DNA from 2 places in the Lysinibacillus sp. NPDC056185 genome. Region 1 is predicted to be linked to the other one. Evidence: predicted binding sites of a transcription regulator. Region 1 holds the regulator's gene; the other holds the start of a gene.
What was found. The regulator CtsR, encoded in region 1, represses protease genes until heat stress. The targets are predictions, from matches to a motif close to ATGGTCAATAAAGGTCAAACA.

Region 1 (8,211 bases):
AAGCTCAGTAAGGACAAATTGAGGTACAACTAGAGTACCTTCTATAAAGCCTGTTTCAGAAATATCTGCAATACGACCATCAATAATAACACTAGTATCTAACAGTTTATAGCTGCCTCGTACTTCTTGAGACTCTACACCTTCCGCTAATTTTTTCTTCGTATTATTACCACGTAACGTAAATAGCTGGATTAATTCATCTCGCTTTTTAAAGCCTACACGGAACCCTAAATAGCCAAGCACAAATGACAGTATAACTGGTAAAACCTTTGTAAATTTCGGTAAATCCATACTATCAATTGCAAAGCCTAAAAAATAAGCAACGATTAGCCCGATAATAAGTCCCAGTGTACCAAATAATAAATCTCCAACAGGTACTTTAAATAGCACCTCTTCCATCCAACTAATAAGCCTTACGAAATAATCCGAAAAGGCAAACGATAGTGTAAACAGTAAAAGCGCTCCTAAAGCTACTGATACGTAGGGATTATCAAGCCAAGGATTAGATGATAAATGAAGCAATTCGTATAATGGCGGTAAGAAAACAAGGCCTAATGCTCCTCCAATCAGTAAAAAAGCAATTTGAACAAATTTTTTCATAAACTGTCACCTCCCATTTTTAATATATAATTATACATAGTTTACTGTAGAAAATCTTTTATGAACCCACCAAAGCATCATTATATCTCTTCTTTTGAACAATCATTTCGATTCTAATGAAAGAGGAAACCAATTACCGAAATCCTTCACACTCAAATTAGAAACGCTTAAGCATCTGCTGGGCATTAAAGGAGCCTTTTCACAGACGTTATCTTAGACGCCGTTTCCCCTCTTAGAGTTTCCTACCTTCTATCTCTGAATTACAAAAGTTTGCAAATCAATTATGCCTCGGCATAATTGCGTCCGGAATCGGCTTTGTGCATGCACAAAGAACTCCTTGCCGATTTCCGTGACATCCGCCTTAGGCTTTAATTTATTTCAGCGGGTGTTTGTACACCCGCTGAAATAAATTAAAAGTGCATGTCAGAACATTGTCCAACATGCACAAGCTTCTTTATAGCTCTCTAAAGCAAGCAGTCAATGCATCCTTTATCGTTTCCACACCAACTATCTCAATACCTTGCGGGAAATCCCATCCACCGATATTCGAAGCCGGTATGAAGACCCGTTTAAATCCGAGCTTTGCTGCCTCAATCACACGTTGTTCAATACGAGATACACGACGCACCTCGCCTGTCAAACCTACTTCCCCAATCAAGCAGTCCGTTGCTCTGACAGCTTGATCCTTAAAACTTGAAACGATGCTTGTTAACACCGCTAAATCAATTGCAGGTTCATCAAGCTTCACGCCGCCAGCAACTTTAATATATGCATCCTGAGCCTGTAGCATGAGGCCCATTCTCTTTTCAAGAACGGCCATAAGCAGTTGTACACGGTTTTGATCGACACCTGTTGCCATTCGTTTCGGATAATTAAAGCTTGTTGGTGTTACAAGTGACTGAATTTCAACTAGAATTGGCCGTGTACCTTCCATTGAGGCTACGATTGTTGACCCTGCCGCTCCCTGTGAACGCTCCTGTAAGAACAACTCAGACGGGTTTAACACTTCCTTTAAGCCCCCCTGGAGCATTTCAAAGATAGCAATTTCATTCGTAGAGCCAAAACGGTTTTTTTGACTGCGTAAAATACGGTGATTATGATGGCGTTCTCCTTCAAAATACAATACTGTATCAACCATATGCTCCAAAATACGTGGCCCTGCAATTTGTCCCTCTTTTGTTACATGTCCAACTAAGAAAATTGCAATTCCCTTCGTTTTTGCAATCCGCATAAGTTCTGCTGTACATTCACGCACTTGTGATACACTACCAGGTGCACTCGTTACTTCCGGATGAAAAACAGTTTGAATAGAATCGACAATAACAAACTTTGGCTGCACATCGTCAATGGTCTGATTTAAAAACTCTAAATTCGTCTCAGAATAGATATACAGCTCTTGTGATACCACTCCTAAACGTTCTGCACGTAGCTTTGTTTGACGGATGGATTCCTCACCAGAAATATAGAGCACACGATGCCCTTTATTCGATAGCAATGCAGATACTTGTAATAACAACGTCGACTTCCCAATCCCAGGATCTCCCCCAATTAACACAAGAGAACCCGGCACGATGCCTCCACCTAACACTCGGTTAAGCTCACCCATTTCTGTTGCAACTCGTGATTCCTCAGCAGCTTCAATCTGCATAATAGGGAGAGCCTTTTGGGTAACCGTAGCAGAATGTTGGAATGCCCCACGTGGCCCTTTCGCGACGACCTCCACCTCTTCAACCATCTTATTCCATTCCCCACACCCTGGACATCTTCCCATCCATTTTGCAGATTCATAGCCACAGCTTGAGCATACAAATTTTGTTTTTTTCTTTGCCAAATTGCATCCACCTCGAATATTTGTTCTTATATTTATTATTGTACATAAAAAAAGACAGCTTGGCACTTAAAGCCTCGCTGTCCTTTTTAAATAAACATTTAATGGGCAGAGGGGAGATGGAGAAGCCCCCCACAGATGAAGATTATTTAGAAGTAGAAACTTCCTCTTTTTTCTTCACAACAAACTCATCATTTACGTAATCAATGATAACTTGGTTGCCCTTCTCTACATTGCCTTTCAGCAGTTCTTCCGATAATCGGTCTTCTACTTGTTTTTGCAATGAACGACGTAGTGGACGAGCACCGTATTGAGGATCGTAGCCTTCCTCAGCAATTTTCTCGAGTGCCGAATCCGTTAACTCTAACGAAATGTCTTGCTCTTTCAGACGTTTTGTTAAAGCATTCGCCATCATTGCTACGATTTCTTTTAAATGTTCTTTTTCTAGTGAGTGGAAGACAATCATTTCGTCGATACGGTTTAAGAACTCTGGACGGAATGCTTTTTTCAATTCCTCAAGCATTGTACCCTTCATATCTTTATACTTCGTATCAGTACTACCTACATTGAAACCAAGGTTTTTACGATATTTTAAAGCATCTGCACCAACGTTTGATGTCATAATAACAACTGTATTGCGGAAATCTACTACTCGACCTTTAGAATCTGTTAAACGGCCATCTTCAAGTACTTGAAGTAAGATATTGAAAACATCTGGATGAGCCTTCTCAATTTCATCTAGTAATACTACTGAATACGGTTTACGACGAACCTTTTCTGTTAGTTGACCGCCATCATCAAAGCCTACATAGCCTGGAGGTGAACCAACTAAACGTGAAGTCGAATGTTTTTCCATGTACTCAGACATATCAACGCGAATCATTGCGTCCTCATCACCAAACATAACCTCAGCTAGTGCTCTAGCAAGCTCTGTTTTACCAACCCCTGTAGGGCCTAAGAAAATAAATGAGCCAATTGGTCGTTTCGGATCTTTCAAACCAGCTCTTGCACGACGTATTGCGCGAGAAATTGCCTCTACCGCTTCTCCTTGACCTACAACTCGTTTGTGTAACTCTTCTTCAAGTTGTAATAACTTAGAAGATTCTTCTGAAGCAATTTTTGAAACTGGAATTCCAGTCCACATAGATACTACCGCTGCTACATCATCTACTGTAACTTTTGACTCGGCTTTACCCTGTTCTTCCTTCCAATTTTTTCTCGTAGTTTCAATTTCATCTTTTAGCTTTTGCTCTGTATCTCTTAATGACGCTGCTTTTTCAAATTCTTGACCTGAGACAGCAGCATTCTTTTCAGAGCGCACATTTTCAAGCTTATCTTCAAGTGCCTTTAAGTTTGGTGGCACTGCGAATGAACGTAAGCGTACTTTAGAACCCGCTTCATCGATTAAGTCAATCGCCTTATCTGGTAAGAAACGATCAGAAATATATCGATCACTCATTTTTGCTGCCGCTTCAATTGCTTCATCTGTGATTTTCACACGGTGATGTGCTTCATAACGATCACGTAAACCTTGAATAATTTGAATCGCTTCTTCTACAGTTGGCTCATCAACTTGAATTGGTTGGAAACGGCGCTCTAATGCCGCATCCTTCTCAATATATTTGCGATACTCATCTAAAGTTGTTGCACCAATACATTGAAGCTCGCCACGGGCTAAAGATGGTTTTAAAATATTCGACGCATCAATGGCACCTTCCGCACCACCTGCACCGATTAATGTATGCAATTCATCGATGAATAAAATAACATTTCCTGCTTGGCGAATTTCATCCATTACTTTTTTCAAGCGATCCTCGAATTCACCACGATATTTTGTTCCAGCAACAACTGTCCCCATATCAAGTGTCATAACACGTTTATCACGGAGAATTTCTGGCACTTCATTATTAATGATTTGCTGTGCTAAGCCTTCAGCAATAGCTGTTTTACCAACACCTGGCTCCCCAATTAATACAGGGTTATTTTTTGTACGACGTGACAGAACCTCAATAACACGTGTAATTTCTTTGCTTCGACCAATGACTGGATCTAAAGTGCCTTCACGAGCAATTTGCGTTAAATCACGCGCAAGGCTATCTAATGTTGGCGTATTGGCAGCCTGTGCAGCTTGTTGACCAGATTGAGCATTATCGTTATTGCCTAATAACAATAGCACTTGCTGACGAGCCTTATTCAATCCGACACCAGCATTATTTAATACACGGGCCGCTATACCTTCACCTTCACGAATAAGCGCTAATAGTAAATGCTCTGTGCCGATATAGGAATGACCTAATTTACGTGATTCATCAACAGATAGTTCTATTACCTTTTTAGCTCGAGGTGTGTAGTGGACAATCGGACCAACATCCTCTTTACCTTTCCCTACAAGCTCTTCAATACCTGCTTCAATCATTTGAGGACTAATATCAATGGCTTCTAATGCTTTTGCAGCAATACCGCCACCTTCACGGATAAGGCCTAATAGAATATGCTCTGTTCCAATTGATTCGTGTTTCCAATGAATTGCCTCTTCTTGTGCAAGCTGTAATACTTTTTGCGCGCGTTGTGTAAAACGATTAAACATCAAATGAATCCTCTCCTTTTCCCCGAATAATAGGCTTACTCATATTTTCTCGAGATAGTGCCTCACGAAGCATTTCCGCTCGTACGCGATCTCGCTCAGTAGGTGGCAAAACGTCACCTGCGTAATTCTGTAAAAATCCAGGTTGCATACTAACTACACATTCGTTTAATTTAGTCGCTTTAATACCTTCAATTAACTGTAAATCTACCCCTAAACGAACATTAGATAAACAGGTAGCAGCTTCCTCACTCGTTAAAATTCGAGCATGAGTTAATGTCCCTAAAGCACGGTATACACGGTCTTCTAAGGCAAGCTCTGCTTTTTCCATTAACTTACCTCTTGCATGCCTTTCTTTTTGAATTATTTTTTCAGCGACACTTTGGATATCGGCTAAAATATCATCCTCTGTTTTTCCTAGTGTAATCTGATTTGACACTTGGTAAACATTCCCTATATTTTCGCTACCCTCCCCATATATTCCTCTTACGGTCATTCCTAATCGTGTCATTGCATTAATGATTTGATTCATCTGACCCGTAAGTGTAAGGGCCGGCAGGTGCATCATGACAGATGCTCGTAAACCAGTACCAATATTTGTTGGACAACTTGTTAAATAACCAAATGTATCTCGAAATGCGTAAGGCAAAGCTTTCTCTAGGGTACGATCAATTTTATTAGCTTGCTCGTATGCCTTTTGAAGTTGAAAACTCGCTGTCATACATTGAATGCGTAAATGGTCTTCTTCGTTCACCATAATGCTAGTTGATTCGTCATCAGATAAGAGCATGGAGCCAACTCGCTCTTTTTTTGCAAGCTGAGGACTAATCAAGTGCTTTTCCACAAGTATTTGACGCTGTAAAGACGTTAAGTCTTTAATAGCAAAATATGAATAATTTTCTCGAAGTTCTGTACTATCCTTAATTGCATGTGTAACTGCCTGTTCCACCTGTAATGCTTCATCCTCTGTAAAGGCTAATGGAAAACGATAACCATCTAAATTTCGCGCAAGGCGGATGCGTGTACTTATGACAATATCTGAATAATCGTCCTCTACACTCATCCATATTGGTGTAGCACGCTCTAAAAACGACTCAATCATCACGACACATCACCACCTTCAAATTGTAGCTGCTTCTCAAGTTCCTTCGCTTCATCACGAAGCTTTGCTGCCTCTTCAAATTGTTCTTCAACTACAGCAATTTTCATACGTTTACGAATATCTTCAATTTGCTTTTTGATGACATGAACATTGTTTCGAGCACCGGGCATTTTCCCTATATGTTGAGGGCCAGCCTGAATACGGTTAAAGAGCTTCGGCAAATGCTCGCTAAAGGTGTCATAGCAGCTAGGGCATCCAAATTTACCTTCTTTTAAAAATTGTTTATAGGTAAATCCACATTGTGGGCAAGTTTGCGGTTGTGGTGGTGCCTGCTGTTTTTCACCCACTTGTTGTTGCTGCCATGTAGGGGAGCCAAACCAATTAGATAATAGCTGTTGAATAGATACTGGCTCTTGCTTAAATTCAGCATGAAATGGATGGAACTGCGAGGCGCAGACGTCACAATAATGATGCTCCACTTTTTGGCCACTTTGAACTTGTGTTACGGTAACTGTCGCATTACGCTGCTTGCAATGTTCGCATATCATTTCCATCACCTCTTTTATTTTTGCTGTTCATATTTAATCGTTGTTAGCATCGCTCGTAAAATTTTTGCTCGAATGTTATCCCGTAACGGGAGTTGCAAATCGATAGTTGAGCGATCAACTGCTGCTAACATTATTTTCGCTTCTCGCTTTGAAATTACCTGCTCATCAATTAGTCGATACACTAAATCTTCTGCCATTATTTGCGATGCCCCACCTTCTATTTGCCTGAGGACATCATCGATTAAATCAATTTGTGAATTCGCGCGGACACGTAAAATTCGAATGTATCCACCACCACCACGTTTGCTTTCAACAAGGTAACCTCGTTCGGCAGTAAATCTTGTATTGATTACATAATTTATTTGTGAGGGCACGCATTGAAATTTATCTGCGATTTCACTACGTTTTATTTCAATATGCCCTTCTCCACCTAATTCAAGTACTTGCTTTAAGTAGCCTTCTATGATGTCTGATATATTACGCATTTTAGGAATACACCTCGCTTACTCCACTGACTTTGACTATCTTTGACTTTCTTTGAGTATATTATACAAAACGCTTGAAAATAATTGCAATTAATTCGCACATAGAAAAATTAAAGTGCCCTGTCCTTAGTTATAAGATACCCGTTTCAGCAATAGAAAAAACGCAAGCATATGCAACTAGCATATACTTGCGTCTATAAAAATTATACCCATCGACCAACAATTGGATAACGCCAAGGCTCATCAGATAAAGCCTTCACAATACCAATAATTGGCGCAATAAAATACATAATACCAAATACAATCAAGAACGGTATCCCAATGAGTAGGACGCTGAAAATACCCGAAATTGTAAGTAACACTATCATCACAACTTGGAACAATAAAGCTTGCACAGAGAGACTCTTTACCTCTTCATCCGAGCCAATTAAGAAAAATATAATTGGTACTAACCATGGCGCAAAAAACGCACTTGCGTGTATGATTACCTTAGACCATTTAGTTTCCATTTATATCAACCCTTCCATTTGATTTTTTATTTTATGTACTACTATTTACGGACCTATCCCTTAAATAGTTTCAAATATAAATTGGATTTTAAAAATTTTTTTGAAAGGCATGTGATACCCGATGGAATTTAATAACAAACTTGCAAACGAATACGAAAAAGGTATTCGTCGCACGCTCCCAAGCTATGATGCAATGCTACGTTTGACACAAACCTTTTACCAATCTGCGTTACATGAAAAAGCTGAATTTTTAGTAGTTGGCTCCGGAAGCGGCAATGAAATTTTACAGCTCGCTGAGAAAAGACCTCATTGGTCATTTGTTGGCTTAGATCCGTCAGAATCGATGCTGCAAATAGCTAGTGAACGTTTAAAATCTCTACCTAATAATATTTCTTTATATCAAGGAACTATACTGGACACTCAGCTACCTACAGAGAAGTTTGATGCAGCAAGCTGTTTATTAGTGCTTCATTTCATACAAGATGATCAAGAGAAGCTTGCAACATTAAAAGAAATAGCGAATAATTTAAAGCCCGGTGCTCCATTTGTCCTCGT
Region 2 (8,211 bases), on a different contig from region 1:
TCCGATAATTCAAATACAAAATGAGATTCCCTACTGAGAGAATCAATAAGCCATAGCTCATTAAAAATAAAAAGAGTCGGAACAAGATAAGGGCATCCTTTCTATTTCTTCTTAATTATCATCTATTCACAAAACTATAAAAAAAGACGTCAGCCACGTAAATTGGCTGACGTTTTTTTATGTTGTTGAAAGACTAATCAAACAGAATAGACTTATAGCAGTGAAGCGACTGTACATCTGTTGTTACTGCCACTATTTTTCCGCATATAAAGACGTTTTGCTGCAGAGCGGTTGATTGGAGTGGAGACTGGGCGACTCCTTGGGGATCAGCGATAGAGGAACGAAGGCTAAAAGCATCACATCCTGTGATAACGCCTTCGTGACCAACATCGTGTTGGCCCGAGACCCTGGAGCGAGCACCGCGAGTGAAGCGGCTCATCGGACGCCCCCAGGGAAGCTTTGCTCTGTGCGAAAGCGAAGCGACAGCAACAAAGCGCCCAGTCGGAACGGAAATCAACCCCTCGTTTTGCGGAAAAGCCTTACTTTATTTAATATGATGACACCTTAATTAACTGCCTGTTAAAGCCCGAATGGTGAACTATAAAAATCAGTGGGAGATGAAACCCCACTGATTAAAGTTTTACTTTATTATTCCTCGATTTTTTTGAATAGTAGACTAGCGTTGTGTCCACCAAACCCAAGTGAATTACTCATTGCATATTGAATCTCTGCTTTTCGAGCTTCATTCGGTACATAATCTAAATCACAATCTGGATCTGGATCTGTTAAATTAATTGTCGGTGGTAAAATGCCTTCTTTCAATGCTAGCGCTGTGAAAATAGCTTCAACACCACCAGCTGCACCTAATAAGTGACCTGTCATTGATTTTGTAGAACTCATCGCAAGCTTATAGGCATGTTCACCAAAGACTGTTTTTACTGCCTGTGTTTCAAATAAATCATTATATGGTGTGCTTGTTCCATGTGCGTTAATATAGTCTACTTGAGAAGCTTCTACGCCACCATCAGTTAAAGCTTGCATCATTGCACGAGAAGCACCTTCTCCTTCTGGAGCTGGAGCTGTAATATGATGCGCATCCCCTGTTGCACCGTAGCCAAGAACTTCTGCATAGATTTTTGCATCGCGGGCTTTTGCGTGCTCATACTCTTCCAAAATAACAATACCCGCACCTTCACCGATGATGAAACCATCGCGATTCTTATCGAATGGACGGCAAGCTGTTTCTGGATCTGTATTTAAAGATAATGCAGTATTTGCGCAGAAGCCTGCTACTGCCATTGTAACGATTGGCGACTCAGCACCACCAGAAATCATAACATCTGCATCGCCACGCTCAATTACTTTAAAAGCATCCCCAATGGAGTTTGTACCTGAAGCACAAGCAGTTACTGAACAAGAGTTAATACCCTTTGCTCCAAAGTGAATCGATACTTGGCCTGAAGCCATATCTGGAATCATCATTGGAATAAAGAATGGACTTACACGTCTTGCTCCACGCTCTTGGAAAGTTAAAAACTGTTGTTCATATGTTTCCATCCCACCGATTCCAGAGCCAATCCAGACACCTGCTCGTGGTGCTAGTTCTTCATCGATTGTTAATTGTGCATCTTCCATCGCCATGATAGACGCTGCTAAGGCATACTGTGTAAAACGATCCATTTTACGGGCTTCTTTACGTTCGATATACTTTTCTATATTAAAATCTTTCACTTCAGCAGCAATTTTCGCTGCGAAAAGATCTTTATTTAAACGCGTTAACTCGCCAACGCCAGATTTTCCAGCTTTAATGTTAGTCCATGTTTCTTCGATGCTATTTCCTAGTGGTGTAACTGCGCCAATTCCTGTAATTACTACTCGTCGTTTACTCATTGTCTTACTCCCCTCAAGCATTTTTCGTTTTTATTTTCCCCATCTTATTGTAACGGCGCCCCATGTTAAGCCACCACCAAATCCAACAAGTACTAATAAATCATCATCTTTTATCTTACCTGCTTCAAGCTCATCTACCAAGGAAATACCAATAGATGCTGCCGACGTATTCCCATATTTGTGAATCGTTTTTGACATTTTTTCCGGTGGTAGCTCTAAACGCTCACGAGCTGATTCCATAATTCGAATATTCGCCTGATGCGGCACTAAAAAATCTACGTCTTCTTTTGTTAAACCTACTTTTTCTAAAACGTTTACTGCAGATTCACCCATTTGACGAACGGCAAACTTAAATACTTCACGGCCATTCATAGCGATTGTATCTTGCTGTGTTAAATACAAGTTCTTTCCACCTGTGCCGTCAGCTCCAAGCTCAAATGATAAAATACCTCTACCTTCTGATACTGGACCAACAATCGCTGCACTTGCACCGTCACCGAATAATACAGCAGTATTGCGATCTTCCCAATCAAGTACTTTCGACAGCTTTTCAACACCTACTACTAAGACATATTTATAAGCATTTGATTCTACAAATTGCTTTGCTGTCACTAAACTATATATAAATCCTGCACAAGCAGCCGCTTGATCCATCGCAGCTGCATTGACTGCTCCGATTTGCTCCTGAACCATACATGCTACACTTGGAAAGTTTTGATCTTGTGTTACAGTTGCAACAAGGATTAAGCCTATTTCCTCTGGCGTAATACCTGCTTTTGCAATAGCCTCCTTAGCAGCAGCTACTGCTAAATCTGACGTATCCTGATCATCTGCGGCAAAACGACGTTCTTCAATCCCCGTGCGTGTTCGAATCCATTCATCCGAAGTGTCCATCATTTTTTCTAAATCAAAATTTGTAACGACCTTCTCCGGAACGTATTTGCCAATTCCTATAATACCAGCGTTCATTTAGCAACCCCTCTGCTTTCTTACTATCAATTATTAGTAACTGGTCATAATTATAACTCATAATGAAGGATAGGTGCAAGATGAATTAAATTTAACGTCTTAAAACTAGTAGTATCAATGGTCTCCAATCAACTTATATACATGCCATACGATTTAACAAATGTCATCTACAACTTTTAGAACTGATGCAGGAAAAAGCGTATTTTTGAGGATAAGTGAGGCTGAAAAATTTAATAATGGTGGTTAATGAAAAAAGCTGCAAATAGATCTGCAGCTTTAGTCTAACAATTGCTATTATCAACATCGTAAAAGTCGATATCGTAAAAAGATGAAAGGTGGCTCTCGCATGAATCTGCGTACGTCCAAACTATTCTCTAATAGGTCGTTAAGGATCACGTTTTCTTTGGAACACTTAGTGCTCTGAAGAAATCGCTTGATGGGTTGCAACACAGAAGGTTTCAAACGACGTGTTGTACGTTTCTTTTTGTTAGGTTTGCTACCGTAGTTGTGCCAACGTAATGGCTGACGCTTTAATCGTCTGGTGTTGCGGTGGTGTTTTTGATTCAATAAACAACGTTGAGTAATACGCATCCGCAATGGTAATCAAGTAAATCACAAAAAGTAATTGTTTCATTCAATGGTTCAAAAAATTCATTTCTCCCTTTATTCAGTTCTATAAAATTAGAATTGTCCTAGTTATAATACGAATGGTACGTAGAAAAGTTTCAAATTAATAATGACCAACGCATCACAGATGACCCAAATAAGCCACCTCGGTATGAGATAACTTAGAACTACAACATTAGCCTTTTTGCTCTAAAATTTCATACCTGCCAACAATAATGAAAAAAATCATGTTTCCACATTAATGTAGAAGCTAAGAAAAGATACACTTCCGGAAACAGCAGGAAATCGAAAATAGATATGAACCAATCGAATATTTTGCCATCTAAAATGTTCTCAATTGATGATTATCGTTGTTACAAATTCGCCATGTTTCACAGAAAAGGTTCTTTTTTTTTCGATTTATGTTATGATATGATAATGATATAAAAAAGTTCGGTTGAGGTGAAATTAATGCAATATATCGTAACATTCATATGGTCATTCCTACTAGTTTCAATGGTAAACTACGTAGTAAGCGCTGTACTTGGTGCAGATTTTGATTTCCAAACTGCTGTTGTCACATCAGTTGTATTTACAATTCTTGTTTTCATCATCGGTGCAGTTATTCCAAACGAGTCAACTCCAGAAGCTGCAGACAATCATTAATTCAACTAGAAAAAACCTGTTTCGCTCAATGCGGAACAGGTTTTTTTGTTATTTTTCAACGATGCATTGGCCATCATGCATTCTAATGTGCAATGTTTCTCCTGGTAATACTTCACCACGAAGCAATTCTTTTGCAACCGCAGTTTCAATATAACGTTGCACGAAGCGTTTTAGTGGTCTAGCGCCAAACTGAGCATCTGCTCCTTGTTCTACAACCCAGTCAATTACATTTTGTTCTACTTGTAAAGTAATTTCTTGCTCTGCAACTCGTTTGATAAGCTGTTCGACATATTTCCAAGCAATCGCTGTGAAGTGCTCATCCGATAGTGCATGGAACATAATGATATCATCCATTCGATTTAACAGCTCTGGTTTAAAGTGTTGACGAAGTGCAGCCATCACTAAATCCTCAACTGCTACATCTTCTTCTTTTGCTTCCATTAAATAGTTTGAGCCAATGTTAGAAGTTAAAATAACCACTGTGTTCGTAAAGTTGACCATACGACCTTGGCTATCCGTAATGCGTCCATCATCTAAAATTTGCAGTAAAATATTTGCAACATCAGGGTGAGCTTTTTCAATTTCATCTAATAATACTACTGAATATGGATTTCGGCGAACAGCTTCTGTTAATTGTCCACCTTCTTCATAACCAATATAGCCTGGAGGTGCCCCTACAAGACGTGATACACTATGCTTCTCCATATATTCACTCATATCAATGCGAATAAAATGATCCTCAGAATCAAACAGCTGTGCCGCTAGTGCCTTCGCAAGCTCTGTTTTACCAACACCTGTTGGCCCTAGGAATAAAAAGCTACCAATTGGTCGATGCGGGTCTTTAATACCAGCTCGAGCACGCCATACCGCTTCTGTAACAAGTTGTACAGCATTATCTTGTCCGACTACACGCTCATGCAATGTATCTTTTAAGCGCAATAATTTTTCACGCTCACCTTCTACTAATTTCGTCACTGGTATCCCTGTCCAGCGTGAGACGATAGATGCGATTTCATCAGCTGTTACCTCTTCACGTAAAATACGTGATTCCGTACCATTCTCTAATTGTTTTTCCATCTCTTGAATGTCCTTTTCAAGTGTAGGAATTTTGCCATGACGTAGTTCGGCTGCTTTATTCAAATCATATTTACTTTCTGCTTCATCTAAGTCACGACGGTATTTATCAAGTTTTTCACGTTTTTTCTGAATGCCTTGTAACGCTTCTTTTTCGGTTTCCCATTGTTTAAGCATACCCTCAGAAGATTCTTTCAGCTTTGTTAATTCATCACTGAGTTGCTCTAGTCGCTTTTTGCTTGCCTCGTCCTTTTCTTTACGTAGTGCTTGTTCCTCAATTTCAAGTTGCATAATACGGCGTTTTACTGCATCCAATTCCTGTGGCATGGAATCAATTTCTGTGCGAATCATCGCACATGCTTCATCGATTAAATCGATGGCCTTATCTGGCAGGAAACGCTCTGTAATATAGCGATTTGAAAGCTCTGCTGCCGCTACAATCGCACGGTCATGAATGCGTACTGCATGATGTAACTCAAAGCGCTCTTTCAAGCCTCGTAAAATGGAAACTGTATCTTCAATAGATGGCTCACGTACAAGCACTTGTTGGAAACGACGCTCTAAAGCAGGATCTTTTTCAATATACATACGGTATTCATCTAATGTTGTAGCTCCGATACAATGTAGCTCACCTCGTGCAAGCATTGGCTTTAGCATATTCCCAGCGTCCATCGCACCTTCCGTTTTACCAGCGCCAACAATCGTATGAATTTCATCTATAAATAAAATAATGCGCCCCTCTGAGTCTTTTACCTCTTTTAAAACACCCTTTAAGCGCTCTTCAAATTGTCCTCGATAACTAGCACCTGCTATTAAGGCACTCATATCTAACTCATACAGTATGCAATCCTTTAACCCCTCAGGCACATCGCCCTTTACGATACGTTGGGCTAATCCTTCTACAATAGCTGTTTTACCAACCCCAGGCTCACCTATTAAGACAGGATTATTTTTCGTTTTACGTGTTAAAATCCGAATAACATTCCGAATTTCTTCATCACGGCCGATTACCGGGTCCATTTTACCGTTTTTTACTTCTTCAATTAAATTACGTCCAAATTGTTCTAATGGTTTTTTGTCATTTGTTTGTTGAAATTGCATATTTAGCACTCCTTTTCAATAATGTTAAGCGGAATCCCGTTCGCCATTCTGTTTCATTAAAAATGTTTGACCTTTTTTGACTAACTTTATTTTACAACACACGACAAATCATAGCAAAGAAATAGTCCTAAAATTTCTTCACTTATAACTGGAAAATTACGTTATAATAAAAGTATATTTCTTAGATTTAGTAAATTGTTCACCTTATTTTGTAATAATTAAACAATTTTTACGTAAAAAGAAAGAGATGTGTTGAAGATATGACTATTATGGATAATATACAAGAAAAATTTCACGATCTTTTTCAAAAACACGGTGTTTTTATTAAAGTGAATAAGGATAGTAAAATTTTTTTAGAGGGCGAACGTGCGAAAGAAATTTATTATATAAAAACAGGAGCAATCTCGATTAGTCAGGAAACAGAGAATGGGAAAGAATTAACCATTCGTATTTGTGGTCCAGATAGTATTATTGGAGAAAGCTCATTATTTTGTAACCTTACGTATAATTCTATGACTGCTAAAGTTTTAGAACCCTCTAGTTTATATGTACTAAGCCGTGAATCATTGGAACTTTTACTAGTGGAACAACCTAATTTAATGGTGGAATATATGAAGTGGTTGCAAACAGAAAATTTAAAACATCAAAGTCGTTTGCGCGATTTAGTTTTAAATGGTAAAAAGGGCGCTTTATTTTCAACACTTATCCGCCTTTCAAATACTTATGGTAAGCCTTTAGAAAATGACACTATTTATATTGATCTCCCATTAACAAATACAGAAATCGCTAATTTATGTGCGACGAGTCGAGAAATGATTAATCGCATGCTTAATGACTTAAAGAAGCAAAATATCATATCCTTCGAAAAAGGTTATATTACCATTCACGATTTACAATTTTTAAAGGATGAAATCGCCTGTGAGAATTGTCCGTTACAAATATGTCGTATCGATTAAATCGTTACACGCAAAAACCCCGCTTATGAGTTGTAAGCGGGGTTTTTGTGGCATTAAAGCATTCTCTTAAGCAAAGCATAGTTGATAAAAACGGATAATATTCCGATAAAAGCTAAAATTGTTCCGATAAAAATTCATCAATAATAACATAGAGTTGATTTCCGTTCCAGGCTACTCGCTTTGTCGCTGACGCTTCGCTTTCGCGCAGAGCAGAGCTTCCTGTGGACGAGCGTCGAGCCGCTTCCTCCGCTGTTGTTGTTGCTGTCGCTACGCTTTCGCACAGAAAACATCCGCTCCGTGCAGGGTCTCGCCTGTCTCGCTTTCCCACGGGAGTCGAGTAGCCTTCCACTCCAATCAGCGATAGCGTAGAACTTTTATAAATTTTATATATTTCAAAAGTGAACGCTATGGCAACTCATCATAATCAAACAGAAGAATCTTATAACAGTAATGCTATTGTACACCTGATCTTGCTGACGCTCCGCTTTCGCACATAAAAACATTGCTGAAGTTTCGTTTTATCGCTATAAATTAAAGGAACATGCCAGAAGAAACATACTTAAGAGAAATAGTTGATTGGAGTGGAGGTTGGGCGACTCCTTGGGGAACAGCGTCACAGATGAGACCCTGGAGCGAGCAACGCGAGTGAAGCGGCTCATCGGACGCCCCCAGGAAAGCGCCCAGCCGAAACGGAAATCAACCCCTTTGCCGAAGAACCATACTTTATTATATTATCTAGGACACCTTAATTACATTGACACAATAGTTTTTCGACAGCAAAAATCCCCGCTTACTGTTGCAAGCGGGGATTTTTTATCATGCATTAAGTGGACTTAGCGTACTCCTAATGCCATTTTTGCATAGCGTGACATTTTGTCTTTTGACCAAGGTGGATTCCATACAATATTGACATTTGTACTTTTTACCTCTGGAAGCTCACCTAAAGCTG

Region 2: the regulator CtsR is predicted to act here: its motif matches at 6,370-6,390, upstream of ACMZ42_RS21695 (ATP-dependent Clp protease ATP-binding subunit).

Annotation. Positions count from the first base shown of each region.
Region 1 covers NZ_JBLLLQ010000015.1:61,322-69,532, reverse strand. The annotation lists gene ACMZ42_RS15320 (PIN/TRAM domain-containing protein) at 1-600, opposite strand, end outside; gene radA (DNA repair protein RadA) at 1,055-2,431, opposite strand; gene ACMZ42_RS15310 (ATP-dependent Clp protease ATP-binding subunit) at 2,574-5,018, opposite strand; gene ACMZ42_RS15305 (protein arginine kinase) at 5,008-6,117, opposite strand; gene ACMZ42_RS15300 (UvrB/UvrC motif-containing protein) at 6,114-6,662, opposite strand; gene ACMZ42_RS15295 (CtsR family transcriptional regulator) at 6,677-7,147, opposite strand; gene ACMZ42_RS15290 (DUF4870 domain-containing protein) at 7,351-7,656, opposite strand; gene ACMZ42_RS15285 (class I SAM-dependent methyltransferase) at 7,778-8,211, shown strand, end outside.
Region 2 covers NZ_JBLLLQ010000029.1:22,256-30,466, reverse strand. The annotation lists gene fabF (beta-ketoacyl-ACP synthase II) at 649-1,890, opposite strand; gene ACMZ42_RS21705 (beta-ketoacyl-ACP synthase III) at 1,921-2,859, opposite strand; gene ACMZ42_RS21700 (YjzD family protein) at 3,937-4,131, shown strand; gene ACMZ42_RS21695 (ATP-dependent Clp protease ATP-binding subunit) at 4,180-6,306, opposite strand; gene ACMZ42_RS21690 (Crp/Fnr family transcriptional regulator) at 6,576-7,262, shown strand; gene ACMZ42_RS21685 (metal-sulfur cluster assembly factor) at 8,096-8,211, opposite strand, start outside.